DNA from 4 places in the Yersinia sp. SCPM-O-B-9106 (C-191) genome. Region 2 is predicted to be linked to each of the others. Evidence: predicted binding sites of a transcription regulator. Region 2 holds the regulator's gene; each other region holds the start of a gene.

Region 1 (7,794 bases), 240 kb from region 2:
CGGCATCTTCATATTCATGCCGGGTTATGACGCCCAAGGCATAAACCAACTTCAATCGTACCGATAACTCACCCAACGGCCCATCCCCGACCAGCAATGGCTCCACGGCATATTTCACCGCATAGTCATCTTTACGGAAAACCTGCACCACGAGAATGTTCAATGCTTCTGCCAATAAGTCGACAGCAGCCATCAAGAAACTCCGAACGGTCTTCCCCGCGTTCAGATGTTCAAGTACCCGATTCTCAAATGCCTGTGTTTTTTCAATCATCGCTGGTCACTGGGGTGGTTAATGAGTATCCGTCCAACGGGTTTGGAGAGCCGGCCAATACAACAACCGGCTCATCTGAGCACTGAGCATCAGTGCGCCAGCTTGTCCTGCATGGCGTTATACACACTCACCACCTGTTCCACAACCTCGCTATCAGCTGGCAGACCGGAAATTTGAGCAAGAGTGGCTTTTGGCCCTAATTTAGCCAGTAATTCAACCAGTTCCTGCGCTTGCGGATCTTGCTCACTGCGATAACTCATCGCAGCAGCAATACCGGTCACCAGGTTATTATGTGGCAACTGATATTCCAACGTCCCCAACAGCGGCTTGATCAAACGGTCACCAGCACTCAGTTTACGCAGTGGCTGACGGCCAACGCGCTCAACATCGTCATGCAGGTAAGGGTTTTCGAAACGGGAGAGAATTTTATTGATATAAGCTGCATGTTTCTGCGGATCAAAAGAATAGCGCTTGATCAGCACTGCCCCGCTCTCCTCCATCGCGCCTTTCACGCTCTGGCGAACGGCTGAGTCAAGAATGGCATCACGAATGGTTTGGTGCCCTGCAAGCTGGCCCAAATAGGCGGTAATGGCATGCCCGGTGTTCAGCGTGAAGAGTTTGCGCTCCACAAAGGCCATCAGGTTATCCGTCAGTTCCATACCGGCGATTTGCGGCGGCTGCCCTTTAAATTGGGTACCATCAACAATCCACTCGCTGAATGTTTCTACTGTCACGGCCAGAATATCAGTGCTGCCCGCTTCTGATGGCGGCACAATCCGGTCTACCGCAGAATCAACAAAACCAACATGTTGCTCAACCCACGCTTGCTCACTTTCTGGCAAGACGGCAAACACATGCTGTTTTAACTGGCTAGTGCCGCGCACCATATTCTCACAAGCAATAATATTCAGTGGGCGGGTATTACCTTGTTGATGACGGGCCACCAAACCTTGCGCCACGGTACTGGCGATGCGGGCCAAAATTTGTGGGCCAACAGCGGTAGTGACAATATCAGCATCAGCAATCAGTGCCACCACTTCCGGGCTGCCACTGTTCACTGCGCTAACATTCTTCACTTCTTCAACACGGGCTTGCTCACCCACTACATTAACTTGATAACTCTTACGCTTATTCAGCTCATCCAATAGCGGCTGATTAACATCGGCGAAAGTAAGTTGCGCGCCGGCATCAGCAAGAAGTTTACCAATGAAGCCCCGGCCAATATTACCCGCGCCAAAATGTAATGCTTTCATATTTTTTACCTTTTGCTGTGTAGCTGTGAAAGGGCCGCGTACTCCCCACGGCCCTATTCAGGTTACGGCAGTTATCCGTCACAACCGGACAACACTCATCGCCGTTCAGTTACTCACACCTATCAAGCGGATTTTTTACCGCCGAGCAAATCCAAGACTTCTTGCACACTGGTGGTTTTGCTTAAACGCTCAATGACAGAATCATCGTCCAGCGCGTTGGTCAGGCTGGTAATGACATGAATATGCTCATTGTTACGGGCGGCAATACCAATCACCAAGCGAGCCACTTCATCTTCTTCTTCGCCAAAGCGCACACCTTCAGGGTATTGGCAGAACACCACACCAGTCTTCAGCACACGGTCTTTAGCTTCGATAGTGCCGTGTGGCACGGCGATAGATTCGCCCAGATAGGTGGAAGTCAGTTTTTCACGTTCCAACATCGCTTCAACATATTCTGGCTCGACATAACCGCCTTTTACCAACTGCTCACCGGCGAAGCGAATGGCTTGCTCTTTGTTCGTAGCATGTTGATTGAGGAAGATATTCTCCGCACTCAGTTTGAACAGGTTGGCTTCTGATGGCTCAAAGCTATCATCCAGCGTTTCAATCACTTTTTGTGTGGTCGCGGTCGCGTTACTCACTTCGACTAAACGTACCGTCAGGTTGGTATACAACTGGCTGTCGAGGAAGTTAGTCAGCGAAATATGCTGTGCTTGCGGTGCATGACGCATTGCTCGCTCAGTCAAATCACGGTGCGTGATAACTAAATCAACATCTTCCGGCAGGTTGTTGATGGCGCAGTTCGTGACCGAGATGTACTTCAAGCCCGCATCTTGCACTTTCTTACGCAACACACCAGCACCCATCGCACTGGAACCCATACCAGCATCACAGGCGACAATGATTTTCCGCACCGTGCTCAAGTCGCCCGCAGCAGCAGCTGCATTGGCTGCTTGTGCGCCTTTAGATTGCGCTTTCATGTCTTGCATACGGCGAGTCGCGTCTTCCAGGCTGTCTTCTTCTTCGTCTTTAGCTTTAGACGTTTTCAGCAAGATAGCTGACACGACGAAGGACACCGCAAACGCAGCAGCAACCGCAGCAATGTTGGCAAAGTAAGCACCTTTTGGTGTCATCGCCAATACTGCCAGGATAGAACCTGGAGAAGCTGGAGATACCAGACCGCCATTCAGCAGGGTCAGAGTAAACACGCCAGTCATACCGCCCAGAATCACCGCCAGCAATAAGCGTGGGTTCATCAGAACGTATGGGAAATAGATTTCGTGGATACCACCAAAGAAGTGGATGATAGCCGCGCCGCCAGCAGATTGCTTGGCGTTACCTTTGCCGAAGAACATATAAGCCATCAACACACCCAAACCTGGGCCTGGGTTAGCTTCAATCAGGAAGAAGATAGACTTACCGGTTTCAGTCGCCTGCTGGATACCCAGCGGTGAGAAGATACCGTGGTTGATAGCGTTATTCAGGAACAGGATTTTGGCTGGTTCAACAAAGATTGACGTCAGTGGCAGCAGGTTATTCTGCACCATGATGTGCACGCCAGCAGCCAGTGCTTTAGACAACACTTCTACCAATGGGCCAATCGCCATAAAGGCTAGAATAGCCAGCAACATCCCGATAATACCGGCTGAGAAGTTGTTAACCAGCATCTCAAAGCCGCTTTTGATTTTACCTTCAACCCAGCGGTCAAAGTGTTTGATTGCCCAACCACCCAATGGGCCTGCAATCATCGCACCGAGGAACATTGGCATATCAGCACCAACGATAACCCCCATGGTGGTGATAGCACCCACCACACCACCACGGTCACCACCGACCAAGCGACCACCGGTAAAACCGATCAGCAGTGGTAACAGGAAAGTGATCATCGGGCCAACTAATTTGGCTAGCGTTTCATTCGGCAGCCAACCCGTTGGGATAAACAGTGCGGTGATAATACCCCAGGCGATAAATGCGCCGATGTTGGGCATGACCATGTTACTGAGGAATCGGCCAAAATTTTGAATTCTGACCTTTGCATCTGGTGAAAACATAAAACACCCCTATTGGTACGCGCTAACAATAAGAGCGCGATATAATTGTTTTGTTGAGGCAGTTCTGCAAAACCCGCCGGTGTTATCGAATACAAACCCGCTGTATGCAAAACAAACTTTAGCATGCTCCTTTACTCTCGCGTAGCTCACTCCCAGCATGTGACGAATGTCACACTAAAACCCCCACTACAGGGGTGGATTTGTTGATCAAGGTCACACTATTGAGGTGTAAGAAAGCCACACCGGAGAATTTTTAAGCTAAAAGCGGCCAATATAGTGATTCATATCACACTTTCGTGGCGGCCCTTTGTTTTGAAAATGTGATGTTAATCACAAGTTATTTTTGCTCGTAGAGGAAGGATGAGACATTCACCCATCTTATTCTGATCGGACTGCCCAGTTGCGTGGCAAATGTGTAATAAAAAAACAGGGGGAAGGGGGAGATGTTTTTGGGTTTTGGTTGATATGGTTTTAGTGCTTAGGTTCGGATCAGGTTTCGGTTGATAAACACTCAGAGGTCATTTTTAGCTCAGTCTCCTCAACCGAGTTAAGGCCCATAAGCGTGGGCCTTAACAATCCGCGCTTGCGCACGTGTCGCTTGCCTGCTGCGCAGGTTCCCTCGTTCATCATTACGCTTGCGGGACGGCTTTATTCGCATCCCTGCTCATGACACCTAAATCCGCCGTCCATGGCGGATTTCCCTGGCTTCATTCTTCACTCGGCAGCTCAAATGTGCTTTTAAACATCAAAACCTAAAACCATGGTTTTGACGTTGAGCGCAATCAGGAATGTTGCCGACAAGGAGAGAGGGTAGAGTGAGCGGCCATGGACGGCCGCGAAAAGCGCGCTTGGGAAGGGATGCCCATCGCGCAGGCTCGTCAGCCCGAAAGACGCAGACGGTTTACCCGCAGGGCAATATTTCGCGCAAGCGCGGGATTGCACAAGGGTGCGCGCCCGCACCCTTTGGCGGTTGGTTCATCGCAGGTTAAGTAAACTCAGTTGCTTTAACAACCGAACTTATTCACTTATCAAATATCAACCGAACCCAATCACCTACCCCATCAACCCATTAAAAAAACCTACTGAATCACACTCATGACACTCTTCTGTGCCGCCATCATCGCCGGGTACTTGGCGACCAAATTAGCCATCATCGCGTTGTATTGTGCCGCTTGTTGCGCAGTCTGGAACTGAACACCACCATTATTAAAGGTCACTTGAGTCCCCTGCTGTTGCAGGAAATCCCCAACCTGCGCCAGATCCTGCACAAAGGCAGAAACAACGGGAACAGCCGGAATCAGCACATTGGTAGGTTGAGTCACAATATTATCAAAAGCTTTATTGAAAACGACTTTCAAATCATCTGGCTGCTTCAATGCGGCTACAGCGGCATCTGCCTGTGTTTTGGCGGTACGAATCTGCTGTACTAACAGATTCAACGCACCCGCTGACTGCTGCAATGCATCACGCTTATTAAGATAATCCTGCGCCATACGAATCTCATTGATTTGCGCAATAGCGGGGCTCAGGCTAGCATCCACAGATTTACTGAGTTGCTGAGAAAAAGTCACTAAAATCGCATAATCGCTGACATAAGGGCCAAACTTCTGTTTTTGATCTTCACTCAGCGTTGGCAGTTTCATCCCACTGCGCATCACTGTATTTTGCAGATAATCAATAAAAGCCTTACGTTGCTCTGGCTCTTTATCCCCGCAGGCGGTCAATTGGAACACCACCAGCAACGCCAGAAAAGGCGCTAACCAACGTGAATATCGGGTCGTATTCAGTGCAAAAGTCATGTGAAGCTACTCCTGTAATAAGTACTTATTTTCACCAAATCCTATTCTTACCCAGTAAGAATAGCTAAGGGGAGCGCATACCCTCTTGGTAAATACGCTCCCCTGTGACGAGCCGAGTACAGGATTACTGCAACAGCGAAATATCAGCAACCTGTAAGAACAGCTCGCGTAATTTGCTCAACAACGTCAGGCGGTTAACTCGCACAGCATCGTCTTCGGCCATCACCATCACACTATCAAAGAACTCATCGACGGTTTCCCGCAACGCTGCCAGTTCAACCAGTGCTTCCTGGTATTGACCCGCAGCGAATACCGGCTCCAGCTTATCGCGCAATACCACCAAATGAGTGGCCAGTTTCAGCTCCGCCGGTTCTTTTAACACCGAAGCACGAACATGGTCATTCAGGGTATCAGTGGATTTTGCCAGAATATTTGATACACGCTTATTCGCGGCAGCCAATGCGGCGGCGGCATCCAGTGTGCGGAAATAGGTTACCGCTTTCACCCGAGCATCAAAATCAGCCGGTTTGGTTGGTCGACGAGCCAATACCGCCTGAATGGTATCGACGCTATGACCTTCATCCTGATACCAGGCGCGGAAGCGGCCCAGCATGAACTCAATCACTTCGTCGACCACTTTGGTGTTGGTTAGCTTGCTACCATATAGGCTCACGGCCTCTTCGGTCAGCGTTTGCAGGTCCAGCGGCAAATTCTTCTCAACGATAATACGCAATACACCCAACGCCGCGCGGCGCAGAGCGAATGGGTCTTTATCGCCTTTCGGATGTTGACCGATACCGAAAATCCCCGCCAGCGTGTCCATTTTATCGGCAATAGCCAATGCACAAGCAACCGGATTTGACGGCAAATCATCGCCCGCAAAACGTGGCTGATATTGCTCATTCAGCGCAACCGCAACGTCTTCAGCTTCACCATCGTGACGGGCGTAATGCATCCCCATCACACCTTGGGTGTCAGTGAATTCGAACACCATATTGGTCATCAGGTCGCACTTGGACAGCAAACCGGCGCGCGTGGCATGGTTAACATCAGCACCAATTTGCGCTGCAACCCAACCGGCCAGCGCTTGAATACGATCCGTTTTATCGCGCAAGGTGCCCAATTGCTGTTGGAACAGCACGGTTTCCAGACGCGGTAGATTGTCTTCAAGGCGTTTTTTACGGTCGGTATTAAAGAAGAACTCGGCATCTGCCAGACGTGGGCGTACCACTTTCTCGTTACCCGAAATAATCTGCTGAGGATCTTTCGATTCAATGTTGGCAACAAAGATAAAGTTTGGCAGCAAATTACCGGCAGTGTCGTAAACCGGGAAATATTTCTGGTCACCCTTCATGGTGTAAACCAGTGCTTCCGCAGGAACTGCCAGGAATTTCTCTTCAAACTTGGCAGTCAATACCACCGGCCATTCCACCAGTGACGCCACTTCTTCCAGCAGGCTTTCACTCAGATCAGCAATACCGCCAATCTTTTGTGCCGCCAATTCTGCATCGCGCTTAATGATAGTTTTGCGCAATTCATAATCAGCAATGACTTTACCGCGCTCCAGCAAGACTTGCGGGTATTGGTCAGCGTTATCGAGCGCAAACTCGGATTCACCCATAAAACGGTGACCACGAATAACGCGGTCTGAATCAATACCCAACACGGTGCCAGGAATCACTTCAGAACCTAACAGCATGGTCACGGTATGAACCGGGCGAACGAATTGGGTTTCTTTATCACCCCAGCGCATCAATTTAGGAATTGGCAATTTACTCAGCGCGGTTGTCACCATCCCCGCCAGCAATAATTGTGCTGATTGCCCTTTTACATGGGCGCGATACAGCAGCCATTCGCCTTTATCAGTGACCAGACGCTCCGCCTGATCCACAGTAATACCACAGCCACGCGCCCATCCTTCGGCCGCTTTGCTTGGTTTACCTTCAGCATCAAATGCTTGCGCAATTGCCGGGCCGCGTTTTTCAACTTCACGATCAGCCTGAGCAGCACTTAAATTAGCGACTTTTACCGCCAAACGGCGCGGCGCGGCATACCAAACAACTTCGCCGTGTGGCAAGTTGGCGCTATCGAGTTCAGCCGTAAAATTGGCAGCAAAAGATTCGGCCAGAGAACGAAGAGCCTTCGGCGGCAGCTCTTCCGTGCCGATTTCCACCAGGAAAGTCTGTTGAGTCATGACAGCCTCTTAGTTCTGATTCTTTTTGCACATAGGGAAGCCCAATGCCTCGCGAGAAGCATAATAAGCTTCGGCGACCGCTTTGGTCAGCGTACGAATGCGCAGAATATAACGCTGACGCTCAGTCACCGAGATGGCTTTACGGGCGTCGAGCAAGTTAAAGGTGTGGCCAGCTTTCAGAATGCGTTCATAGGCAGGCAGCGGCAGTGGGGTTTCCAGCGCCAGC
Region 2 (7,794 bases):
TTCGTGGGCTTAATCAGCCGCTTACTGTGACCCGCTACCACTCTTTAGTGATTGCTACTGACTCTCTACCTGATTGTTTTGAGCTGACCGCATGGACTGAACAAAACGGCGTGATGGATGAGATTATGGGCATCCGCCATCGCACTTTGCCACTGGAGGGCGTGCAGTTCCATCCGGAAAGTATCCTCAGCGAACAAGGCCATCAATTATTGGATAATTTCCTTAAAAATTAATTGGTTGAATTGCATTTTCTCTATTGGTTAATTTTTTGTTTGCTTGATTTTGATTTTTTATGCATATTTTGTGATTATATTCTCACTCGTCAGTAATTGGCGGCTCAATATTTTCTCAGATTGGACAGTGCAATGGCAGATAAATTAGCAGTGACTCGCAGTACATTCGACCAGGTTATTTTGCCTGTTTATGCACCCGCGCAGTTTATTCCGGTCAAAGGGAAAGGTAGCCGCGTGTGGGATCAACAAGGCACGGAATACATTGATTTTGCAGGTGGAATTGCGGTTACAGCACTCGGTCATTGCCATCCGGCGCTGGTGGCGGCATTACATCAGCAAGGTGACATGTTATGGCATACCAGTAATGTATTCACCAATGAACCCGCCCTGCGTTTAGCACAAAAACTGATTGCGGCGACCTTTGCTGACCGCGTTTTTTTTGCCAATTCCGGTGGCGAGGCGAATGAGGCGGCATTTAAGTTAGCCCGTCATTACGCTATTGAACGCCACAGCCCGTATAAAACTAAAATCATTGCTTTCCATAATGCATTCCATGGTCGCACGCTGTTTACTGTATCGGTCGGTGGGCAACCCAAGTACTCCGATGGTTTTGGCCCGAAACCGGCCGATATTATCCATGTGCCGTTTAATGACCTGGCTGCGGTAAAAGCGGTCATGGACGACCACACTTGTGCGGTGGTGCTGGAACCTATTCAAGGGGAAGGGGGCATTACCTCCGCGACACCAGAGTTTCTGCAAGGTGTGCGCGCGCTGTGTGATCAACACAAAGCGCTGCTGGTGTTTGATGAAGTGCAAAGCGGTATGGGGCGCAGTGGTAAGCTGTTTACTTATATGCACTACGGCGTGACGCCAGATATCCTCACCACGGCTAAAGCGTTAGGCGGCGGGTTCCCGGTCAGCGCGATGCTGACGACTGAAGAAATTGCCTCGGTGATGGCGGTAGGAACCCACGGCACTACCTATGGGGGGAACCCACTGGCCTGTGCGGTCGCAGAGGCCGCGCTGGATGTGATTAATACCCCAGAGGTACTTGATGGCATTGAACAGCGCCACGGCCTGTTTGTGCAGGCTTTGCAAGAGATTAACAGTAAGTATCAGGTGTTTGATGACATCCGCGGCATGGGGCTACTGATAGGGGCACAATTAACGCCGCAATATCATGGTCGCTCGCGGGAGTTCCTGACGGCAGCAGCAGCGAATGGTTTAATGATTCTTAATGCCGGGCCAGATGTATTACGGTTAGCGCCTTCGTTGGTGATTGAACCCGAAGATATCCAGCAAGGTATGGCGCGTTTAGAAAGGGCGGTTGCCAGCCTGGTCAAAGGTTAAATCGTATTTTTGTCAACGGATTGTGGAGAGGTTTTTTGCCTCTCCTTTTTACGATGCCGTCCCCCGCAGTTTCCGGCTACGCCAAATACCGTGGTGCGGCTGTTGCTGCCATGCCAGCGATGAAACGGTATGCATCACACTCAAATGAGACAAAATACGCCGTAAATTACGTTCAAGTTCAGAGATTTGCGTATCAGTATCTCTATCTGGCATTTGAACAAAATCGTTATTCCCCTCACGGGTATCTGACTCTAGCCGTTGCTGACATTGTTGAATCGCCATTTCACAGAGCTGTAAATACTCTTCCGCCAACCTAACCGTCAGCTGAATGTGGTGTTTATCTGATTCTGCCGGTGACTCTGCCAATGGATAAGCCCGCGTCAGTATAGTCATCTCATTGATATTCCCGACAATAAGTTCGCTATGGGTGGCCCACAGACGCATGTCCGCCAGATATTCTGAGTTGAACCCCGGCTCCTGCATAGCTTCTTTCAGTGAACTGAGGACGGCGTTGCTGGCTTTGTTCACGTGGATGCGCTCAAACGACAGTTGCTCAATATTCGGATTAGGTTTCAACAGGATGCGCAGGATTCTCTGATAACTTTCCAGCGTTTGATGCGCATTTTTACGCAGTAAACCGCTTTGCCACTGCGGCCATAGCCACAATGTACTGGCAAAGGCCAATGCACAGCCGATTAACGTATCTAACAATCGCGGGATTAAAAAGTCCGCACCTTCGCCGGTCAATAACTGCAAGATATAGACCGTAGTGATGGTTCTGAGAATGACCGACCAGCCATAGTTTTTGCGTTGAACCAGATAGGCCCCCAGGGTGATAAGCAACATAATGCTTAGCGTGGTGCCTTCCGGCATTTGAAAATGCAGCAAAGCTGCCGCGAGTAACAGCCCAATCAGGGTGCCAAGGGCGCGGTGATGAATTCGAATTTTAGTGGCGTTATAGCCGTTTTGTGTGACCAGCATCACGGTGAGCAAAATCCAATAAGGTTTAGGCAGATGAATCAAGGTACCGATGTAACTGCCGGCGGCCAAAGTGACGCCAAGGCGAGCGGCATTCCGCAAGGCACTGGATTTAAAAGATAAATAGCTGGTGAGTGCTGGCCAGAACGGCTGAGATAGCTGGCTGGACATCAAAGCGCGTTCATACTGCGGGCGTTGGTCGCTCAGGATTTGGGTAACATGGCTGATATGGTAATAGAAGAATTGTGCCGCTGGGTTATCCGGATGCTGCTGGGCAATCTCTTCCAGTTCGACCAGCGCATCATCTGCACTGAAATGATTTTTCGCTCGGTGATGATAGAGAATATCATCGGCGATGGTGCGCATTTGCGTCGAGATAACCTGCATATTGCGCTTAAGGACTTTCTCTATCGGGCTTTGGTCAATTAACTCTTGCGTTTTTTCTGACTGACTCACTGCCGCGGTGATGTGTTCCTGTAAATCGAGCGCCATCTGAAACAAGTTCAATAGCCGTTTCCGCTCTTTTTTAGTGGCATTGTCTATCAAGTTAAATTGCTGATAAATCTGATTAATCTTGTCCATTATACCTTGTTGCCGGTCAAGCAACGGCGGTATTGCCTTTTCTAGCGCCACATGTTGACCCAACAAACTGTATTTAGCATCACAATAATCGGCCAACAAATGATAAAGCTGACTCAATGGCTCACGGATCGGCTGGTCTTTACATAACCGGAACCATAGCCAGGTAAATAGGCCATACCAGAGAGTCCCCACGGCACACATCAATGGCGCTTGCCAGATAGGCGTACGGCCTACCATGCTGAGGCTAAAAATAGCGGCGATAAGTGCGGCGGGGAGCAGGCGGCCATTGAGCTGGCTGATAGCGCCACTGACACCCAATATTAATGCCAAGCCAAGCATCACCGCAGGTAATGGAATATCCCACAGCAGCAGTTGTTGAGTCAGAAAACTACTGAAAGTAAAGATAGCCCCGCCGACAATCAGTCGCTGGAAGAAATGTTGATGGGGGGTATCTAGCGCTGCAATATTACAGCAGGCGGGTATCAGGGAGAACATCAACCCCAACCGCAATTCGCCTATCGCGAACCCCAATGCCGCCGGCAAGCAGAGAACAAGTGTCTGGCGGAGTGCATAATTGACTTCAGGATGATAAATAAGCCGTTGCCAATTCATATAGGCCCCAGAGATTTATTAATTACATAACATATACCCAGAAGGCGGCAATTGAGCGAGTCCCCAAGAATCTACTTACTTTAAGGTCAACGACCAGTAAGTGACTGGGGTGACAAATCTGCTGGGAGCAGATTTGAACGCTGCTTGCAGCGGCCTCGCAGAGGCGAGGCCCATGGACGGGCCGAGTAGTGAAAGCAGCCAACACACATGCAGCTTGAAGTATAACGGGTATAGAAGAAAACTGGTGCCGAGGGTATCGGCACCAGTTTATAGGGAATTAACGAGTGCCGTAAACGACAATCGTTTTACCATGCGCGGAGATCAGATTTTGATCTTCTAGCATTTTTAGTATCCGCCCCACAGTTTCGCGGGAACAGCCAACTATTTGACCAATTTCCTGGCGGGTAATCTTTATCTGCATCCCATCTGGGTGGGTCATGGCATCCGGTTGTTTTGCCAGATTAAGCAGCGTTTGTGCAATGCGCCCAGTGGCATCCAGGAAGGCGAGGTTACCCACTTTCTCAGATGTTATCTGTAAGCGATTCGCCATTTGTGACGACAGGCGCATCAAGATATCTGGATTAACCTGAATCAGCTGACGGAATTTTTTGTAAGAAATTTCAGCCACTTCACAGGCGGTTTTTGCCCTAACCCAAGCACTACGTTCTTGGCCTTCTTCAAATAATCCAAGCTCGCCGATGAAATCTCCCTGGTTTAAATAGGAGAGAATCATCTCTTTACCTTCTTCATCTTTGATAAGCACCGCAACGGAGCCTTTCACGATGTAGTAAAGCGTTTCGGCTTTTTCACCTTGGTGAATTAGCGTACTTTTCGATGGATATTTGTGGATATGGCAATGAGGCAGGAACCATTCGAGAGTCGGGTCTGTTTGTGGCTTGCCGAGAACCATTCGCTGTTATCCTCTGTTGTTATCGCAGCCTAACTTAACAGGGCTCAGAGTTCCCTGTACGGCGTGCTTATAAAATACACTTTCATTTAGCATATTAATTTGCTCAACTGCCGAAAGGTATAGCCAAGATGCGTACCGAGTAGAAACCCTTCACTGAGTATTGAGAAGCTACCCTATTTAATTCTAAATACAACACTTTCGGTTCTGTTTGTAGCACAGGATGAGGTCGGTGTCTTGTGTTGTATCGCTTCAGCATGATGAACATCGGGTTACATTGCCAGTTTGTAAATGAAAGGGTAGTCTGAATGAGAAAATTTAACCGGGAGCATGAGTTATGCAAGCACGTGTAAAGTGGGTTGAAGGGCTGACATTTTTAGGTGAATCCGCATCTGGTCATCAAGTTTTAATGGATGGAAATGCAGGAGATAAAGCCCCTAGCCCGATGGAAATGTTGTTAATGTCGGCGGGGGGCTGTAGCGCAATTGATGTCGTTTCCATTTTGCAAAAGGGGCGCAACGATGTGCGCGATTGCGAAGTGACATTAACCTCGCAGCGCCGGGAAGAAGCACCGCGCCTGTTTACCCAAATTAACCTGCATTTTATTGTCAGCGGCAAAGGGTTGACTGATAAAATTGTTGAGCGTGCAGTTGAGCTTTCAGCAGAGAAATATTGCTCGGTTTCTTTGATGTTAGGGAAAGCGGCGACTATTACCCACAGTTTTGAGATCCGCGAAATCGCCTAAATAAATCCTTCGCCCTTGCAGCTGCAGAGTTGCTAACCGCCTACCTGCAGCTCCAAGACAGAAGAATTATCCGATCTTCTTGCCTTCCAGCAATTGCTGCACCAGCGGGGCCATAATCAGCTCCATTGCCAGCCCCATCTTCCCGCCGGGGACAACCAACGTGTTGATATTGGAAATAAAAGACCCTTGCAGCATTGCCAATAAGTAGGGGAAATCGATTTGGTCCAAACCTCGGAAATGAATGACAACAAAACTTTCATCCAGTGAGGGAATGGCTTTAGCAGCAAATGGGTTTGAGGTATCGACGGTCGGCACGCGCTGAAAGTTAATGTGGGTGCGCGAGAACTGCGGCGTAATGTAGCTAATGTAATCGTCCATGGAGCGCACCACGGAATCCATCACCGCCTCACGGGAATGGCCGCGCTCACCGGTATCCCGGACTAATTTTTGAATCCACTCCAGGTTGACGATGGGCACCACGCCGACCAGTAAATCTACATGTTTTGCCACATCATGATGCTCGGTCACGACTCCGCCGTGCAGCCCTTCATAAAATAATACATCGGTGGGTTCTGGCAGCGCCTCCCAAGGGGTGAAAGTGCCCGGAATTTGGTTATAAGGTACAGCTTCATCATAAGTGTGCAAATACTTACGTGAACGCCCCGAGCCATTTTTGCCGTACTCTTCCACACTGTCTTCTAACTGACCAAAGTCATTGGCTTCTGGGCCAAAATAGCTGATATGACGCCCTTGATCCCGTGCCTTACGGATGACGGTATCCATTTCTGGGCGGGTATAGCGGTGGAAGCTATCGCCCTCAATTTGCGCCGCGCGAATATTCAATTGCTGAAAAATTTTGCGAAACGCCAGGCTGGTTGTCGTCGTCCCTGCGCCACTTGAGCCGGTGACGGCTATAACCGGATGTTTAGTTGACATATTAGCTGTAACTCCATGGGGTTAGATCCTCAGTGGACAGGCTGAAATTGGCTGTTTTTTAGCGCTAATGGCTGATTTTTTTAGGGCTAAGGGCTATTTTTAGGGCAAATTGTCCGGCTTGTCACTCTGATTTTACTCGGCGAGTGTCGTGATCCGGCGAGGATTATGGCAACTCTTCGGCACCGGCTCGAAATGCACCGCGCGGCATAATATTGATGGTCTCGTGTAACTCGGACCAGACCAAAACCGCCCCACCACTGACCAACTGACGGCGGACGTCTTCGACTTTTTGGGTCAATGAGCGCTCATGCTCGCCGTAATCTGTGCCTTCACGTAGCACAAAGGCTTCCAGCAGATTATCCAGTGTTTCACTGTCGACTTGTTGCCAAGGGATCATCATGATGATTGCTCCAAATAGGGGGAAAGCCAGGCTGGAATACGTTGTTCCAGCCACATTTGTGGGTGTTTTAAGGAGCCGCCGACAAAACCGACATGGCCGCCGTGCTCTGTGAGCTGATAATCAATATTGTCCGGTAACTCGTTGAGATTCGGGATAACCTCGGCGGTCATGAATGGATCATCTTTGGCATGAATGATAAGTAGCGGCGTCTTAATTTGTGACAACTTAGGTAAAGCGCTACAACGCCGATAATAATCCAACGCATCATTGAAGCCATGTATTCTAGCCGTTATAACATCATCAAACTCTCTGATTCGCCGCAGTCCTTTCAATTGAGTCAGATCCAACGGCAGGCTGCCGGGGTAATGCAGTAGCTTACGGGTGGCATTTAATTTGAGTTGGTTCAACAAATAGCGCTGATAAACCCGAGAGAAACCTTGCTCCATGCGGTCAGCACAAGGTTCTAGCATCAGCGGTGCAGAAACCACCACGGCTGCCTCTAATAAACTCTGTTGCTCTTGTTGAGCTAACTGCCCTTGTTCAGCTAAATAGAGGGCCAACATATTGCCCCCTAAAGAGATGCCAACCGCGGCGGTGGGCACCTGACCATAACTTTCCCGCAACCAGCGCAGAAAAAAGCGGGCATCCTCTGTTTCACCGGAGTGATAAATGCGTGACTTGCGATTTGGCTCACCACTGCATCCGCGAAAATGCATCACCACACCCAGCCACCCTCGGTCTTGCCAGGCGCGCAGTAACCCATGGGCATAAGGGCTATAAAAATTTCCTTCCAGCCCATGGAATAGCACCACTCTGGGCTTATCGCGCGCCAGCTCAGGGTTTTCACTCCAGGCCAGATCGACAAAATCCCCATCGGGCAGTTCCAGCCGTTGCCAAAAAGGTTGCAGTTGTACGCGCCGCCTGACCAAACGGGGCAGCAGCGTTTGTAGATGTGGGTTACTGGCACCGGCCAGCGGACGAAATATTTCATGCATATGGTGAATGGAAATCATGTCATTGCTCTTGTGTGATCAATAGCACACTGTTAGCT
Region 3 (7,794 bases), 780 kb from region 2:
TTATAAGCATCTTTTTCTGAACTAAAACTTTCTGCTGTTAATGATATTCCTGCGCCTTTTTCAATGAGGTTATAACGAACGCGTTGATTATCTACATGTAATATTTCCCCTCTAAATCCTTGCTGTTTCATGTGTTCAAAAAAATCTTTAAATGCGCATGAAGAAGAGAAAAGGTTGCTTTGTAAAAACGGGAGTTTTTTAAGATGCTCTATTTTATTGGGTAAATCATTTAAATGTGATGCATATAGCAAAATTGCTTTGCAAGTGGCCACTAATTTAACGTCAAAGTCACATTTTTTTATCTCCTTGGCGCTTATAACAATATCTAATTGATTTATATCAGTTATATTTTCTTGTAATTCAATGTTACAATGACCTGAGGATAAGAAGTAATCGCATATAAAACCTGCATATGTTGATTTTAACTGATGAGTTCCTATATTAATGGTTCCGCTTTTACTTCTTTTGTATATTTTACTCATCTCCACTAATCGTGTGTAGGTGGGGAAGATATCCTTATAAAATTTACTGCCTTTATCTGTTAGTTTTAGCCCTGAAGTCGCGCGGGTAAATAACTTAAAACCCAATTCTTCTTCGAGTATTTTTATACTCCGGCTCATCGGCGGTGGTGTTGAAAATAGCTTTATTGCTGCGTTTGTTAAGGATCCTTCTTGAACTGTAGTAATAAATACCAGTAAGTTTTTTGATATAAACATATGCACCACTTTGTTTTTAAATGCGCCATATGTACAACTCAATATATAGTGATATAGAGTTTTTAGTCTATTCCAGATATTGGAAGTGCTTGGGCGAATTTAGTCAATTTGAATTGATGAGATTATTCTTAATTAAATTGAAGAAATTTCCTATGAAATAACGCTTTTTATTTATACAAATTGATCAAATATTTAGCGATAACTGTGATATATCTCAGCGACACGCTTAAAATACTCGGTTAAATAATCAATGCAGACTTGAACTTTGAGGGGCATTTTATCTTTCTCGGTATATAACGCATATACCGGCCGGGGATCTGAATGGTATTTTTTAAACAGAACTTCAACTTCACCACGCTTGATTTCTTCTATTACCCACATGAGGGGTGCATAGGCGATTCCGGCACCCGCCTTTAACCAGCGGATCATGGTCTGTGAGTCATTGGTGACAAAGCGCCCCTGTGGCGATATTTGCGTGGTAATACCTTCTGGTGCAATCAATTCAAAATTACTGTCTGGCCGCACACTGTATTCCAGCCAAGAGAAGTTGGTCATGTCACTGGGTTTTTCAGGGGTGCCATGCTGCAACAAATAGCTTTTGGCGGCACATACGACCATCGGCATCGAACCGAGGCGGCGGGAAAATAGCCCAGAATCCTGTAAGGCACCCACGCGGATCACTACATCCAAACCATCGGCAATCAAGTCCGGAGCCGGAATACCGGTGACCAGATTAACTGACAGGCCGGGGTACTCTTTCAGCATCTCAGCTGTCATGGTTGCCAGCACATTTTGTGCCATAGTTGATGAACAACCGATGCGCAGTGTGCCGGTCGGCGTGTTGTTAAAAGCATACAGTTGCTCATGAACTTCTTGTACTTCCTGCAACATGCGTCGGCAGCCCTGATAATAAATCCGCCCTGCTTCTGTCAGGCCAATACGACGGGTGCTGCGGTTAAGCAGCTTAACATTTAGCTCTGTTTCCAGTTTTGATACGGTCTGGCTGATTGAAGAAACACTCATTTCCAACTGCCGTGCAGCACCGGTAAAAGATCCGCATTCAACCACTTTGGCAAATACTGACATCCGTTTTAATCTTTCCATAGTCCCTCCAGATAGATTTTTTCACAGTGATTGTTAACTCTGGCTTAAAAGTGATTTAGATCACACATTGTAGATAAGCTGATAATAAGCAGGCTAATATACTGCTGTCGGGAGAACCGTCTCAAGGTTGAAAACCACGTAGCCCGAGTCTTATTCAAACAACAGTTATACTCGTTATTTAAGTTTAATTCATAGAGTGGGCTTATGGCTCTTGCTTTTAGCTGTGGTTGTAATGATTGGATGAGTTTCGTTACCGGCCTGATTATTCACTCAGGTGGAGGCACCGGTACCCAATAACAAAAAGGATTTAAAGAATGAGTTTGCTTCCGGTGATGGTGATTTTCGGTCTGTCTTTCCCGCCGATATTTCTTGAACTGCTTCTTTCCCTGGCACTTTTTTTTGTGGTGCGCAGATTACTACAACCCACTGGTATTTATGAGTTTGTCTGGCATCCGGCACTGTTTAATACCGCGTTGTATTGCTGCCTTTTTTACTTAATTTCTCGTCTTTCTTCCTGAGGTCGCCGTGAGTACTTTTGCATTAAAAATAATCCGCATCGGCATCACCTTATTGGTGGTTTTACTGGCTGTTATCGCTGTTTTTAAGGTATGGGCTTTTTATACCGAATCGCCGTGGACTCGTGATGCAAAATTTACCGCAGATGTGGTCGCGATTGCGCCAGATGTCAGTGGCTTAATTACTGATGTGCCGGTAAAAGACAACCAATTGGTGCAGAAAGGCCAAATCCTGTTTGTCATTGATCAGCCGCGCTATCAGCAAGCGCTGGCTGAAGCCGAGGCCGATGTTGCTTATTACCAAACACTGGCTGCTGAGAAACAACGGGAATCCGGCAGACGCCAACGTTTAGGGGTTCAGGCGCTGTCACAAGAAGAAATTGATCAATCCAGCAATGTGCTACAAACCGTCCGTCATCAATTGGCGAAAGCTATTGCGGTGCGTGATTTAGCGCAGCTTGATCTGGAGCGAACTACAGTGCGTGCGCCCGCTGAAGGCTGGGTAACCAACCTAAATGTCCATGCCGGAGAATTTATTAATCGCGGAGCCACCGCCGTTGCATTAGTGAAGAAAGACACTTTCTATATCTTGGCTTATTTGGAAGAGACCAAATTGGAAGGGGTTAAACCGGGGTATCGGGCAGAAATCACGCCGCTCGGCAGCAACCGCATTCTGCACGGCACCGTCGACAGTATCTCTGCGGGGGTGACCAACAGTAGCAGCAGTGCGGATAGCAAAGGGCTGGCGACCATTGATAATAATCTCGAATGGGTACGGCTGGCGCAGCGCGTGCCAGTGAAGATCCGCCTGGATAGTGAGGTTCAGCAGCATCCTTACCCGGCGGGGACCACCGCGACTGTGGTCATCACGGGAACGAATGATCGCGACCCTAATCAATCATCGCCGATAGTGAAATTGATGCATCGCCTGCGCGAGTTTGGCTAAGATGAGCAGCCCGGCTTTTATCCGCCTGCGCTTTGCTTTCAAGCTCAGTTTTGCCATTTTGGCGGCGCTGTTCCTCGGTTTTCATCTGCAATTGGAAACACCGCGCTGGTCAGTATTGACTGCGGCGATTGTCGCCGCTGGCCCAGCTTTTGCGGCCGGTGGTGAACCTTTTTCCGGTGCAATTCGCCATCGTGGCTGGCTGCGTATTATCGGGACATTCATTGGCTGCATTGGTGGCTTGATTATTATTGTTCTGACCATCAGAGCGCCAGTATTGACTTTAATGCTTTGCTGTCTGTGGGCTGGGGTATGCACCTGGATTTCATCATTGGTTCGCGTCGAAAACTCCTATGCCTTTGGTTTAGCAGGTTATACTGCGCTTATCATCATTGTGACGACCGGCGAGAGTCCTTTATTAACACCGCAATTTGCGGTTGAACGCTGTAGCGAGATTGTGTTGGGGATCGTCTGCGCCGTGATGGCGGATCTACTGTTTTCCCCGCGATCAATTAAGCAAGATATTGATCGGCTGGTCGATAAAGTTTTAGTCGATCAATATCGGCTGTTGCAACTGTGTATTCGCCCGGCAGAAAAAACGGATATCGACCGCGCCTGGAGTGATTTAGTCAAAAATACTACGGCACTCAATGGGATGCGCAGCTATCTGATGATGGAATCTTCCCGTTGGCAGCGCTGTGATCGCCGTTTACAGGTATTGCATACTGAATCATTAACGTTAATCACTCAGGCGTGTGAAACCTATCTAGTGCTCGCCAATCACCCCGATATCTTGACCGCTGAACTGAAAACTATGTTGAGCGAACCGGCGCAAACGTCGGCTGAAATTCATCAAAAAATGAAAAAACTGCGCCAATTTATGGGTGCCAGCCACAGTGACGCAATCCCACATACCATTAGTAGTTGGGTCGGTGCGGCAACCCGCTATTTATTATTGTCAAAAGGGATTCATACCAACAGCAGCATTAGCCGGGTAGAGGAGGATATTTTGGCCGGTGTTGTGCCGGTGAAACATGTCTCCGCCGAGGGGCACCATGCAATGATTAACGGTTTGCGTACCGGTGTCGCGACGGCGATTGGTGGGTTATTCTGGCTATGGACGGGCTGGACATCGGGGGCGGGCTGTATGGTGATGATTGCAGTGGTCACTTCGCTGGCGATGCGAACGCCTAATCCGCGCATGGTGGCGCTCGATTTTCTGCTGGGGGTGATTATGGCGCTGCCCATCGGGGCGCTTTACTTTATGTTTATCATTCCCGCGACTCAGCAAAGTATGTTGCTGTTATGCATCAGCCTAGGGTTGCTGGCATTTATTATTGGGATCGAAGTGCAAAAGCGGCGCTTGGGTTCATTGGGGACGCTAGCCAGCACCATCAACATTATCGTGCTGAGTAATCCGATGCAATTTAATGTCAGTTTGTTTCTCGACAGCGCATTAGGCCAAATTGTCGGCTGTTTCGTTTCTCTGATTGTGTTGTTGCTGATCCGCGATAATGCCAAAGACAGAACCGGCAGAACCTTATTAAACCGCTTTGTTTACAGCGCAGTATCTGCCCTGACCACCAATAAAGCGCGCCGCAATGAAAACCATTTACCGGCGCTGTATCAGCAATTGAATCAGCTTTTGATGATGTTCCCCGGTGATCTCGACAAATATCGGCTGGCTTTGACCCTGATAATTGCTCATCAGCGGCTCAATAAAACGGAAGTCCCGGTTAATGCCGAATTGAGTGCTTTTCATAAGCAAATCCGCTATACCGCGGATCGCGTTATTAATGCCAAAAATTCGCAAAAACGGCGCTATTATTTTGCTCGGCTATTACAAGAATTAGACCAATATCAGCAGAAATTAGTGGATTATCAATCGCCTGATTCTGTTACCCGCCCAGTAAAACGGCTGGCTGATATGCTGCACAAGTATCAGAGTGCACTTATCTAACCATACCCTTCGTCCTTGAAACCTCCGGGTTGTTAGCGGCGTTCACTTACCCGAATCACTGACATGGGTCAGCTCATCGGGGTGCGCTCGCTGGCTGCCTACCGGTAATTCCAATGACTTTGGGTATATACTTAATGGAACCATCCTTCCTCGCCCTCCACTGATGGAGGGCATTATTTCCCTCAGGAGGTCGACAAGATGTCAGCACAAAATCCATCGAGCAACTCATTAAGCAATCCATTACAAGCGCAACGACATAGCGACGGTGTTTATCATATTGGCTATTTTGTCGGCGGTTCTTGGCATCAGGCGCAGGATACTTTTGCGGTTCATAATCCTGCGACCGGCGAGCTGGTCGCAAAAGTCGCTAAATCCGGTAAACAGGAAACGGAAGCTGCCATTAAAGCCGCTAGCGAAGCTTTCCCTGCCTGGCGCAAAACTCCCGCAAAACAGCGCGCAGAAATTTTACAGCGTTGGTATCTTCTGATTATGGAACACCAGCAATCATTGGCTGAAATAATGGTTTCTGAGCAAGGTAAACCATTGAAAGAAGCACTGGGCGAGGTTGCTTATGCCGCCAGCTTTATTCAATGGTTTAGTGAGCAGGCTAAACGTGCCAATGGCGAAATCATCCCGCCCGCTAAAGAAGGTGCCCGCATACTGGCGACCCGCGAACCGGTCGGTGTGGTGGCGGCTATCACGCCGTGGAATTTCCCATTGGCGATGCTCACCCGCAAACTGGGGCCTGCACTGGCAGCCGGTTGTACCGGGCTGATTAAACCGGCTAACAATACGCCGCTTTCCGCCTTTGCTTTGCTGGCATTGGCCGAGCAGGCGGGGGTGCCCGCCGGGGTGCTTAATGGTGTTGCCGGTGATACCCATGCTATCAGTGATGCCATCATGGCCAGCCCTGAAGTGCGCAAAATCTCCTTTACCGGCTCGACTGAAGTCGGCAAAACCTTGATGCGCAATGCCGCCGCCACCATGAAGAAAATCTCCATGGAACTGGGGGGGAATGCGCCGTATATCGTGTTTGATGATGCCGATTTGGATGCTGCCATCGCGGGCGCTATGGCCTGTAAATTCCGCAATGCCGGGCAAGTCTGTGTTTGTGTCAACCGCTTCTATATTCAGGATGGCGTCTATGACGAGTTTGTTAATCGGCTGGCCGCTGAAGTCAAGAAACTGAAAGTGGGCAACGGCATGGATAAAGACGTCAATATGGGGCCGCTGATTAACCTCGCAGGGTTGGAAAAAGTGGAAGATCACGTCAAAGATGCGCTAGAGAAAGGCGGGCGATTATTGGCCGGTGGTAGCCGCCATAAACTGGGCGGTAATTTCTTCCAGCCGACGGTGATTGCAGATGCTACCGAGCAGATGAAAGTGGCCTCTGAAGAGACCTTTGGCCCACTGGCGGCGTGTTTCCGTTTTAAAACGGAAGAGGAAGTCATTCAGCGGGCGAATAACACGCCATTCGGGTTAGCGGCTTATTTTTATACTCAGAACTTACAGCGAGTATTCCGGGTTTCAGATGCGCTGGAAAGCGGTATGATTGGTGTGAACGAAAGCTCGGTTTCAACCGAGTTAGCGCCTTTCGGTGGCGTTAAAGAATCTGGTCTGGGTCGTGAAGGTTCGGTGCTGGGGCTGGATGAGTTTATGGAAGTCAAAACCCTTCATCTGGGCAATCTATGATGCAGATTCATATCGTATTTTGATTAATAGAGTGGGGCATGGGCAATCACCATGAGCAGCACAACGAGAGGAACACAAAAGGTTAAGGAGAACCATGAATAAACGACTTATAGCTATTCTGGCGGCGTTATTGGTGTTGGCCGTGGCAGCATGGCAGAGTATCGACGGTGTCACTGTGCGCGCTATCGGCCAAGCGCCGGACTTAGAGCGGCCACAGTTATCGGCCCCAGCACCTATCGAGCAATTAACTCAGCACCAGCAGGTGGTCAAATACTTGCAAGCCCATCACCGCCTGCCGGATTTTTATATTACTAAGCAACAGGCGCGCGAAAAGGGCTGGAATCCCAAAGACGGCAATTTGTGTAAGGTATTGCCGGGTAAGGCCATTGGTGGCGATCGTTTTTCTAACCGTGAACGCCAACTGCCCGATGCCAAAGGCCGCAACTGGCGTGAGGCCGATGTGAATTATCGTTGCGGGCATCGTGGTACTGATCGGTTGCTTTACTCCAATGACGGCCTGATTTATCTGACTCAGGATCACTACAAGCATTTCATTCGGATGGAGTAAAAAGATGGTAAAAGTGGTATTCGATTTTGACCATATACCGGATCTTCCCGCTTTTTACGACGCATTCTCCCAAAAGTTTGCGCTGGGCGAAGGTTTTGGTGCCAATCTGGATGCGCTGTGGGATGTGGTAACGGGCGAGATAGCTTTACCGGTAGAGATTGAATTTATTCATTTCAATCACCGCCGGAAACGCCGTTTTGGGGCAATAGTTTTATTGTTCGAAGAGGCGGAAGAGGAGCTGGCCGGGAGCCTGCGTTTCAATATAACTTGAACTGGCCCCTTTGACCCGGCCCCGC
Region 4 (7,794 bases), 1.7 Mb from region 2:
CGACATTAAAGGAGCAAACTATACCGGCGGCGTCGGCATTATTGATGTCACCCGAAACGGCAAGCCCGAAGCCACCTTGCATGCAGAAAAACGCTATTACAGTGTGGCCCGCTCAATGATGACGGAAGCGGCCATTGACGGCGGCCTAACGCGCGACTTGTATGCCGCTTTAGGTGAAGAACTGGATGACGGTTCATGGGCGGTGCGCTTGTATTACAAGCCATTTGTGCGCTGGATTTGGTATGGCGGGGTGTTTATGGCCATCGGCGGTATTTTCTGTATGTTTGATCCCCGTTATCGGATGAGTAAAAAGTTAAAACGCGGCGCTGCAACGGAGGCTAAATAATGAAATCTCAATTTTCGTTTAATAAGCTCATGTTCATCCCGCTGGTGCTGTTTTTACTGCTGGTGGTCGCTTTTTTGGTGCAACTGACTCGAAATGCCAATGGCGATGACCCCACCATGTTGGAGTCGGCGCTGATTGGCAAACCGGTGCCGACTTTTAAACTGGAGTCCCTTGAGCAACCGGGGAAAACTTTTGATCAGTCGATATTGCATGATGGTAAGCCGATGCTACTCAATGTGTGGGCGACCTGGTGCCCGACTTGCCGTGCCGAGCATGAATATCTGAATAAACTGGCCGCGCAGGGTATCCGGGTGGTGGGTTTGAACTATAAAGATGACCGGGCCAAAGCCGTCCAATGGCTCAATGCGCTGGGTAATCCTTATGCGCTGAGTTTGTATGATGGCGATGGCATGCTGGGGCTGGATTTAGGGGTTTATGGCGCCCCAGAAACTTTCTTGATCGACGGTCAGGGCATCATTCGTTATCGCCATGCCGGTGATCTCAATGATCGCGTCTGGCAGCAGGAAATTTTGCCATTGTATAAAAAGTATCAGGGGGGCGCATGAGATTATTCAGTCTGGTGCTGGGCCTGATATTGAGCTGGGGTATTTTGGCGACCAATGCTTTGGCGGCCATTGATACTTACACTTTTAGCTCGGTGGAGCAGGAACAGCAGTATCGCGAGTTAACTGAGCAATTGCGCTGCCCTAAATGCCAAAACAATAGCATTGCTGATTCCAATGCCACCATTGCCGCTGATATGCGCGGCAAGGTGTATGAACTGATGCAGCAGGGCAATTCCAAACCGCAAATCATTGACTATATGGTGGTTCGATATGGAAACTTTGTTACCTATGAGCCACCTGTAACCCCTGCAACCTTGATTTTGTGGATTGGCCCGGCAATGTTTGTCCTGATAGGCGCAATCATTGTAGTGCTGCGCGCCCGGCGGCGGGTGGAGAAAGAAGCCGCGCTTTCGCCGCAGGAGCAGCAGCGGTTACAGACTTTGCTGGCTGAACAAAAGGCTACTGTTAAAAAACAGATCTCGGCTCAACACAAAAAGACGAACAGGAAAAAACCATAATGGCTTTTTGGCTGATAGTGATTATTTTGCTGGCGGTCGCGGGTGCCTTGTTGGTCATTCCGGCGCTGCGATCAGAGACGAATTCAGCGGTGACCACCCGAGATGAGCTGAACAAGGCGATTTACCAAGACCGGTTATCTGAGCTGGCTGAGGATGAAGCCCAAGGAGTGGTGGATCAGCAGCCTGAATTGATTCAGGAATTACAGCAAAATCTGCTGACAGATATTCCACAAGAATCTACTGAAAATGCCAGCCCCATCAATCGCTGGGTTTTACTGCCGGGCGTGGTGATTTTGGTGGTGGTTTCGGTCGGGCTATATCTGAAAACAGGTGGCTTGCCGCAAGTACAAGCGTGGCATCAGGTTGAAGCGCAAATGCCTGAATTACGGGCCAGAGTGGCCAATGAGCGGGCTGAGCCTCTGACGATGGAGGAAATCGCACGATTGGGGCTGGGATTACGCACCTCGCTGCAACAAGATACCCGTAACGTCAATGATTGGATGATGCTTGGCAGAGTGGGCATGGCACTGAATAACGCCACGACCGCCACGCAAGCTTTCGCTAAAGCTTATCAACTTGCGCCCGATAATGATGATGTCAGGTTCGGCTATGCTGAAGTGCTGACCCGTTCCAATGATCCGCAGGATAATCAACTGGCAACCAAGATGCTGCGCACTATGGTTGGGCAGGATCACACTAATTTACGCGCCATGAGTTTATTAGCTTTTAATGCTTTTGAGCAGGGCGATTTTAAACAAGCCATTGGCGCGTGGGAAGTTATGCTAAAATTGCTGCCTGCTGGTGATTCTCGTACAGAAGTGATAAAACGCAGTATTGCGCAAGCTAAATCACAGGCCGGGCAGGAAACAGCTACACTGGAAATAGCGGTCTCACTGTCACCAGAGGCGGCGCAGAAATTACCCCAGCAGGGCGCGCTGATTATCTCGGTAACGGATGGCTCAAACCCAGTCCCGGTTGCGGTAAAACAGCTGCCTTTGAGCCGCTTTCCGCTATCAGTAACACTCGATGATAGCAATGCAATGATGCCGGAGCGGTTGTTATCTTCGTTGCAACAGGTGAAAGTGCGTGTCCGTATTTCACTGGACGGCACTGTGAATTCGCAGCCAGGTGACTGGTTTGGTGAAAGCGGTGTGCAGGATTTCGTCGCGAAGGGGCAACCCCAGACTATTAATGTTCAAATAAATAGACAAATCCCTTAAATATAAGGGGTTGGTAAGAATTTCATGGAGAAATATATGAACTACCGCCTGATTGGGCTGGCTTTTGCTACCGTGCTTTTAGTGGGGTGTGCCAGTCGTTCGCCGGATAATTTGGAGCAGGGCCGCTCAGATCCGTTGGAAGGTTTTAACCGGGCAATGTTCAATTTTAACTATGAGGTTCTTGACCCTTATATCGTGCGGCCGGTAGCTGTGGTTTGGCGTGATTACGTGCCACAACCCGCCCGTAATGGGATGAGTAATTTCTTGGGGAACCTTGAAGAGCCGGCCAGTATGGTCAATAGCTTCCTGGTCGGTGATCCGTACAATGCCATGAAGCACTTTAACCGCTTCTTCCTAAATACTCTTTTGGGGATGGGCGGGTTAATTGACGTCGCCGGTATGGCGAACCCGAAACTGGCGAAAGAAGTTCCGCACCGTTTTGGTAGCACCTTAGGGCATTATAATGTTGGTTATGGCCCCTATGTGGTATTACCGGCCTATGGTAGTTTCACCATTCGTGAAGATGGGGGCGATGCGGTTGATTACGTCTATCCAGTGCTGAGTTATCTGACCTTCTGGATGTCGGCGGGTAAATGGGTGCTTGAAGGGGTAGAAACCCGTGCGCAGCTATTGGATTCCGATGGTTTGCTGCGTAATTCCTCCGACCCATATCTAATGGTGCGTGAAGCCTACTTCCAGCGCTATGATTTCTTGGCGAATGGCGGGCAATTAAAACCGGAAGTTAATTCCAATGCTCAAGCTATTCAGGGCGATTTGGAAAGTATCGATTCAGCTAACTGATAGAGATGTTAGCCTGAAAATAAAAAAGCGCCGTAAGGCGCTTTTTTTGTGGGCAATTATTGATTAAATAATGCCGATTAGAAAGCGTAGTTGAAGTTCACGCCATACAGCAGTGCAGTACCTTTAGAGTCGAACTCATAAGTTTGTCCGCCCAATCCTGTTGGTGTTTTTTCCGTGATGTGCACGTTTTGACCGTGCATATAGGAAATACCAACATCAACAGATGCATCTTTGTTGAAGGCGTAGGTGGTACCAGCACTTATCCAGAAACGATCTTGGTCTGGAATCGAGATAGTGCGGTTATCTGCTGGAACCGGGCTATCATCAAAGGCAATACCGGTACGGAAAGTCCAGTTATCATCGTAATAATAGGTGGTACCCAGCGCGATACGGTAAGCATCGTGGAAGCCTTCTTGCTTCTCAAACAGGGTTTGGCCGTTGGTTCCGGTTGCTTTCAGCTCTTTGAACTGGCTCCAACTGGTGTAGGCCAAGCTATAGTGGATAGCCCATTGTGGCGCGACTTTATTGTAGCCGGACACTTCCCACACTTCCGGCAGGTTCAGGGTCAGGGCGCCAGGGATTGTTTGGCCTGCTAATCCACCAAGTAGAGGAGGCAATTGGTTACTGAAGTCGCCATCAAAGTCGATCTTCACTTTTGAACGGTAGGTGAAACTGTAACGGTTTTCTTTATCCACTTCATACAGAACGCCCGCATTCCAGCCATAGCCCCATTTGGTTCCTTCCATACGGGTAACTTCGGTGCCCGGCGTTTGTGGAATAGGTAACTGTGGACCAGCTTCACCTGCATGGCGCACAATCTTCGCATCGGCATAAACCGCATTGAAGCCCAGACCAAAGCTGAAGTTTTCATTCAGGCGGTAAGCACCGCTCAGATTGAGGTTCGCAGTTTTCAGATCAGTTTTGCCACCCAGAGAACCGACAACATAATCATCATTAAATTCAGTGGCTAAACCGTAATTAGAGGTGCCGGAAGCACCAATCGCCCACTGTTCATTCAGCGGCATAATAAAGTGGATATTGGGGATCCACGCGGATGGCGCGATATTTTTGGCGCTGGTACTTTGGCCACTTGGTGATGTCCCACTGATATCAACATTCGGATCGACATACACGAAGCCACCAGAGAAAGAAGGACGGTCGAACAATGTCATTGCGGCGGGGTTGCGGCTACCAACAGAAGCATTGTCAGCAACAGCGCCTTCACCAGAGAAAGAGCGGCCCAATGCAGCTGCTGAATATTCATTTAGCTGAAAGCCAGCCGCAGAAACGTTCGAAGAAACCAGTGCTACTGCAGCTGCCAGAGCTGATCGGGTAAACAGGTTTTTCTGGTTCATGACCAAAACCTCATTATTTTATTTAAACTATGTTACTTACCGTAACAAGAGAATGCGGGATTGTAGGGTCCGTCATCGGTCAGACAAAGCAGACCAGTGGCTGAAGTATAGGTCCGACCTGTGTGCGTGTTGCAAGTATGTTTTAGGATTTGGTCAATTTTGATTGCAAAAAATAGACGTAGTTAACAAAAAAATTACAATTCGGTAGCAATTAATACATTATCGATGAGAGTGCGAACAAATTTAGTGTGATATCCGTCACTTAATAGGCCTATAAACAGTAAGTCCTAGTGCCTTGTGACCTAGGGGAGTAAAATGACAGTAGAGAAAATATTTTTTTTTGCACTCTGCCTTATCTGCGTTAATTGATAGCTGATGTGCGTTTATTTTGAAATATCCGTTGAGGAGAATTGAAGATGTCAGATGCAATCAATCGTTGTAGTGCGGAAGAAACCGCAGCTTGCTGCTGTATAGATGTAGGCACTATCATGGACAATACTGATTGTACCGCGTCCTATAGCTGTGTATTCGACAACCGTGCTGATGCTGAAGCCATGCTGAAAACGCTGACTGAAAAAGCGCGTGCCGTTGAATCTGAACCTTGCCTGATCGAACATAAGCTGGAAGAAACTGAAGATGGTGTGCGCTTAGCCATTGATTTCACTTTCTCCTGCCAGGCAGAAACCATGATCTTCCAGTTAGGTCTGCGTTAATTTGCACTTTGTTGTAAGTTGATTCAGATAAGTTGAATACCCCTAAAACGCGGAGCTTTTTGCTTCGCGTTTGTATTGATACCTTCCTACAGCTCGCGCTGAATTTATTGCATCAGAAATATCAGCTTTATATGTCTTATCCACCCGCCAGTTCCTCTCTTTCCTTTCTTTTTATGGCGAAAAGTTGCTCCTGCTCTCACTTTCCTGCTCTATAGGTTTACCAAATGTAAATGTTTGGTTAACAATAATTGGATCAGGTCAGACCTGTTATTTTGTTATGCTTTAATAAAAGCCACTTTGACTTATCAGGAGCATGTATGAGTAAGCCATTACCGCTAGTGACACGCCAGGGCGATCGCATTGCTATAGTCAGTGGCCTGCGAACTCCTTTTGCCAAGCAGGCAACTGCTTATCACGGCGTGCCAGCTGTAGATTTAGGCAAAATTGTGGTCAGTGAACTTTTGGCCAGAAGCGGTGTTGCTCCTGAATTCATTGATCAACTGGTGTTTGGTCAAGTCGTCCAAATGCCGGAAGCACCAAACATCGCGCGGGAAATCGTGCTGGGAACGGGCATGAGTGTACATACCGATGCTTACAGTGTCTCCCGTGCCTGTGCGACTAGCTTTCAGGCGGTGGCCAATGTGGCGGAAAGTATCATGGCTGGCTCAGTGACTGTGGCGATCGCCGGTGGCGCGGATTCTTCCTCTGTTTTGCCTATAGGTGTCAGCAAAGCACTGGCGCGGACCTTGGTTGATGTCAATAAAGCACGAACTTTATCTCAACGATTGAAATTGTTTAGCCGGTTAAAATTGCGCGATTTGCTCCCGGTGGCTCCAGCTGTTGCAGAATATTCAACCGGCCTGCGGATGGGCGATACCGCTGAACAGATGGCAAAAACCTATGGTATTAGCCGCGAGGATCAGGACGCTTTAGCGCTGCGCTCTCACCAAATGGCGGCACAGGCCTGGCAGCAGGGATTATTACAAGATGAGGTGATGACAGCTTATATTCCGCCTTATCGTGATGCTATCACTGAAGATAATAATATCCGCAAAGATTCCACCATGGCGCAATATGCCAAATTACGTCCGGCATTTGATCGTAAGCACGGCAGTGTCACGGCGGCGAACAGCACGCCACTGACCGACGGGGCGGCGGCAGTCATGATGATGAGTGAGTCAAAGGCTAAGGCGCTGGGTTTACAGCCATTAGGCTATCTGCGCAGTTTTGCGTTTTCGGCCATTGATGTCTGGCAAGACATGCTGTTAGGCCCCTCCTACGCAACCCCCTTAGCACTTGATCGCGCCGGAATAACACTGGCAGATTTAACCCTCATTGATATGCACGAAGCATTTGCGGCACAAACATTAGCGAACTTGAAAATGTTCGCCAGTGATAGCTTCGCACGCGAAAAGCTGGGCCGCAGTCAGGCAATTGGTGAAGTTGATATGAGTAAATTCAACGTATTGGGTGGATCAATTGCTTATGGTCATCCTTTCGCCGCGACCGGTGCGCGCATGATCACTCAAACATTGTATGAATTGCGTCGCCGCGGTGGTGGGTTAGGATTAACAACCGCCTGTGCTGCGGGTGGTTTGGGTGCCGCAATGATTTTGGAGGTGGAGTAATGAGCCAGGAAAATATTCTTAATCGCGGGGATGAAATAGCCATAGTTGGCTCTGCCGTTCCGGCCCACTCGGTTTTCACCCTCGATGTTCGGCCCGATAATATTGGTATCATCACCATTGATGTTGTCGGTGATAAAGTTAATACCTTAAAGGCTGAATTTGCAGAGCAAATTGCTGAAATACTGCAACAAGCGCAGGCTTTGAGTCAATTACAGGGTTTAGTCATTATTTCTGGCAAACCGGACTCTTTTATCGCCGGTGCAGATATCAGCATGATTGCTGCTTGTCGCACCGCACAAGATGCGCGTGTTCTGGCTCAGAAAGGGCAATCCATTCTGGCACAAATTGCGGCATTTCCAGTGCCGGTAGTCGCTGCTATCCACGGGGCTTGCCTCGGCGGTGGTCTGGAACTGGCGCTGGCGTGTCATAGCCGCATTTGCTCGCAGGATGATAAAACCGTGCTCGGTTTGCCTGAGGTACAGCTTGGGCTGTTGCCGGGGTCCGGTGGCACCCAGCGTTTGCCGCGTCTGGTGGGGGTGAGTAAGGCACTGGATATGATCTTGACTGGCCGGCAGGTTCGCGGCCGTCAGGCACTTAAAATGGGGCTGGTGGACGACGTGGTGCCGCACGATATTTTGCTTGATGTG

What was found. Region 2 encodes CRP, which controls carbon source genes, mostly activating them, when cyclic AMP is high. Its sites were predicted from a motif close to ATGTGANNNNNNTCACAT; they were not measured.
Region 1: the regulator CRP is predicted to act here: its motif matches at 3,733-3,750, upstream of OP863_RS00165 (PTS mannitol transporter subunit IICBA).
Region 3: the regulator CRP is predicted to act here: its motif matches at 1,869-1,886, upstream of aaeR (HTH-type transcriptional activator AaeR).
Region 4: the regulator CRP is predicted to act here: its motif matches at 5,053-5,070, upstream of OP863_RS13735 (YfcZ/YiiS family protein).

Annotation. Positions count from the first base shown of each region.
Region 1 covers NZ_CP110791.1:36,253-44,046, reverse strand. The annotation lists gene OP863_RS00175 (MltR family transcriptional regulator) at 1-271, opposite strand, end outside; gene OP863_RS00170 (mannitol-1-phosphate 5-dehydrogenase) at 361-1,524, opposite strand; gene OP863_RS00165 (PTS mannitol transporter subunit IICBA) at 1,647-3,575, opposite strand; gene OP863_RS00160 (DUF3053 domain-containing protein) at 4,655-5,374, opposite strand; gene glyS (glycine--tRNA ligase subunit beta) at 5,499-7,568, opposite strand; gene glyQ (glycine--tRNA ligase subunit alpha) at 7,578-7,794, opposite strand, start outside.
Region 2 covers NZ_CP110791.1:277,065-284,858, forward strand. The annotation lists gene OP863_RS01075 (aminodeoxychorismate synthase component II) at 1-233, shown strand, start outside; gene argD (bifunctional acetylornithine/succinyldiaminopimelate transaminase) at 366-1,583, shown strand; gene OP863_RS01085 (YccS/YhfK family putative transporter) at 1,632-3,755, opposite strand; gene crp (cAMP-activated global transcriptional regulator CRP) at 4,033-4,665, opposite strand; gene OP863_RS01095 (OsmC family protein) at 5,000-5,407, shown strand; gene OP863_RS01100 (phosphoribulokinase) at 5,474-6,343, opposite strand; gene OP863_RS01105 (YheU family protein) at 6,507-6,743, opposite strand; gene OP863_RS01110 (hydrolase) at 6,740-7,738, opposite strand.
Region 3 covers NZ_CP110791.1:3,909,877-3,917,670, reverse strand. The annotation lists gene OP863_RS17745 (LysR family transcriptional regulator) at 1-716, opposite strand, end outside; gene aaeR (HTH-type transcriptional activator AaeR) at 909-1,820, opposite strand; gene aaeX (p-hydroxybenzoic acid efflux pump operon protein AaeX) at 2,135-2,338, shown strand; gene aaeA (p-hydroxybenzoic acid efflux pump subunit AaeA) at 2,346-3,281, shown strand; gene aaeB (p-hydroxybenzoic acid efflux pump subunit AaeB) at 3,283-5,238, shown strand; gene OP863_RS17720 (NAD-dependent succinate-semialdehyde dehydrogenase) at 5,437-6,930, shown strand; gene OP863_RS17715 (ribonuclease) at 7,025-7,498, shown strand; gene OP863_RS17710 (barstar family protein) at 7,503-7,769, shown strand.
Region 4 covers NZ_CP110791.1:3,010,269-3,018,062, reverse strand. The annotation lists gene OP863_RS13765 (heme lyase CcmF/NrfE family subunit) at 1-346, shown strand, start outside; gene OP863_RS13760 (DsbE family thiol:disulfide interchange protein) at 346-912, shown strand; gene OP863_RS13755 (cytochrome c-type biogenesis protein CcmH) at 909-1,430, shown strand; gene ccmI (c-type cytochrome biogenesis protein CcmI) at 1,430-2,650, shown strand; gene mlaA (phospholipid-binding lipoprotein MlaA) at 2,687-3,451, shown strand; gene fadL (long-chain fatty acid transporter FadL) at 3,529-4,806, opposite strand; gene OP863_RS13735 (YfcZ/YiiS family protein) at 5,223-5,519, shown strand; gene fadI (acetyl-CoA C-acyltransferase FadI) at 5,837-7,147, shown strand; gene fadJ (fatty acid oxidation complex subunit alpha FadJ) at 7,147-7,794, shown strand, end outside.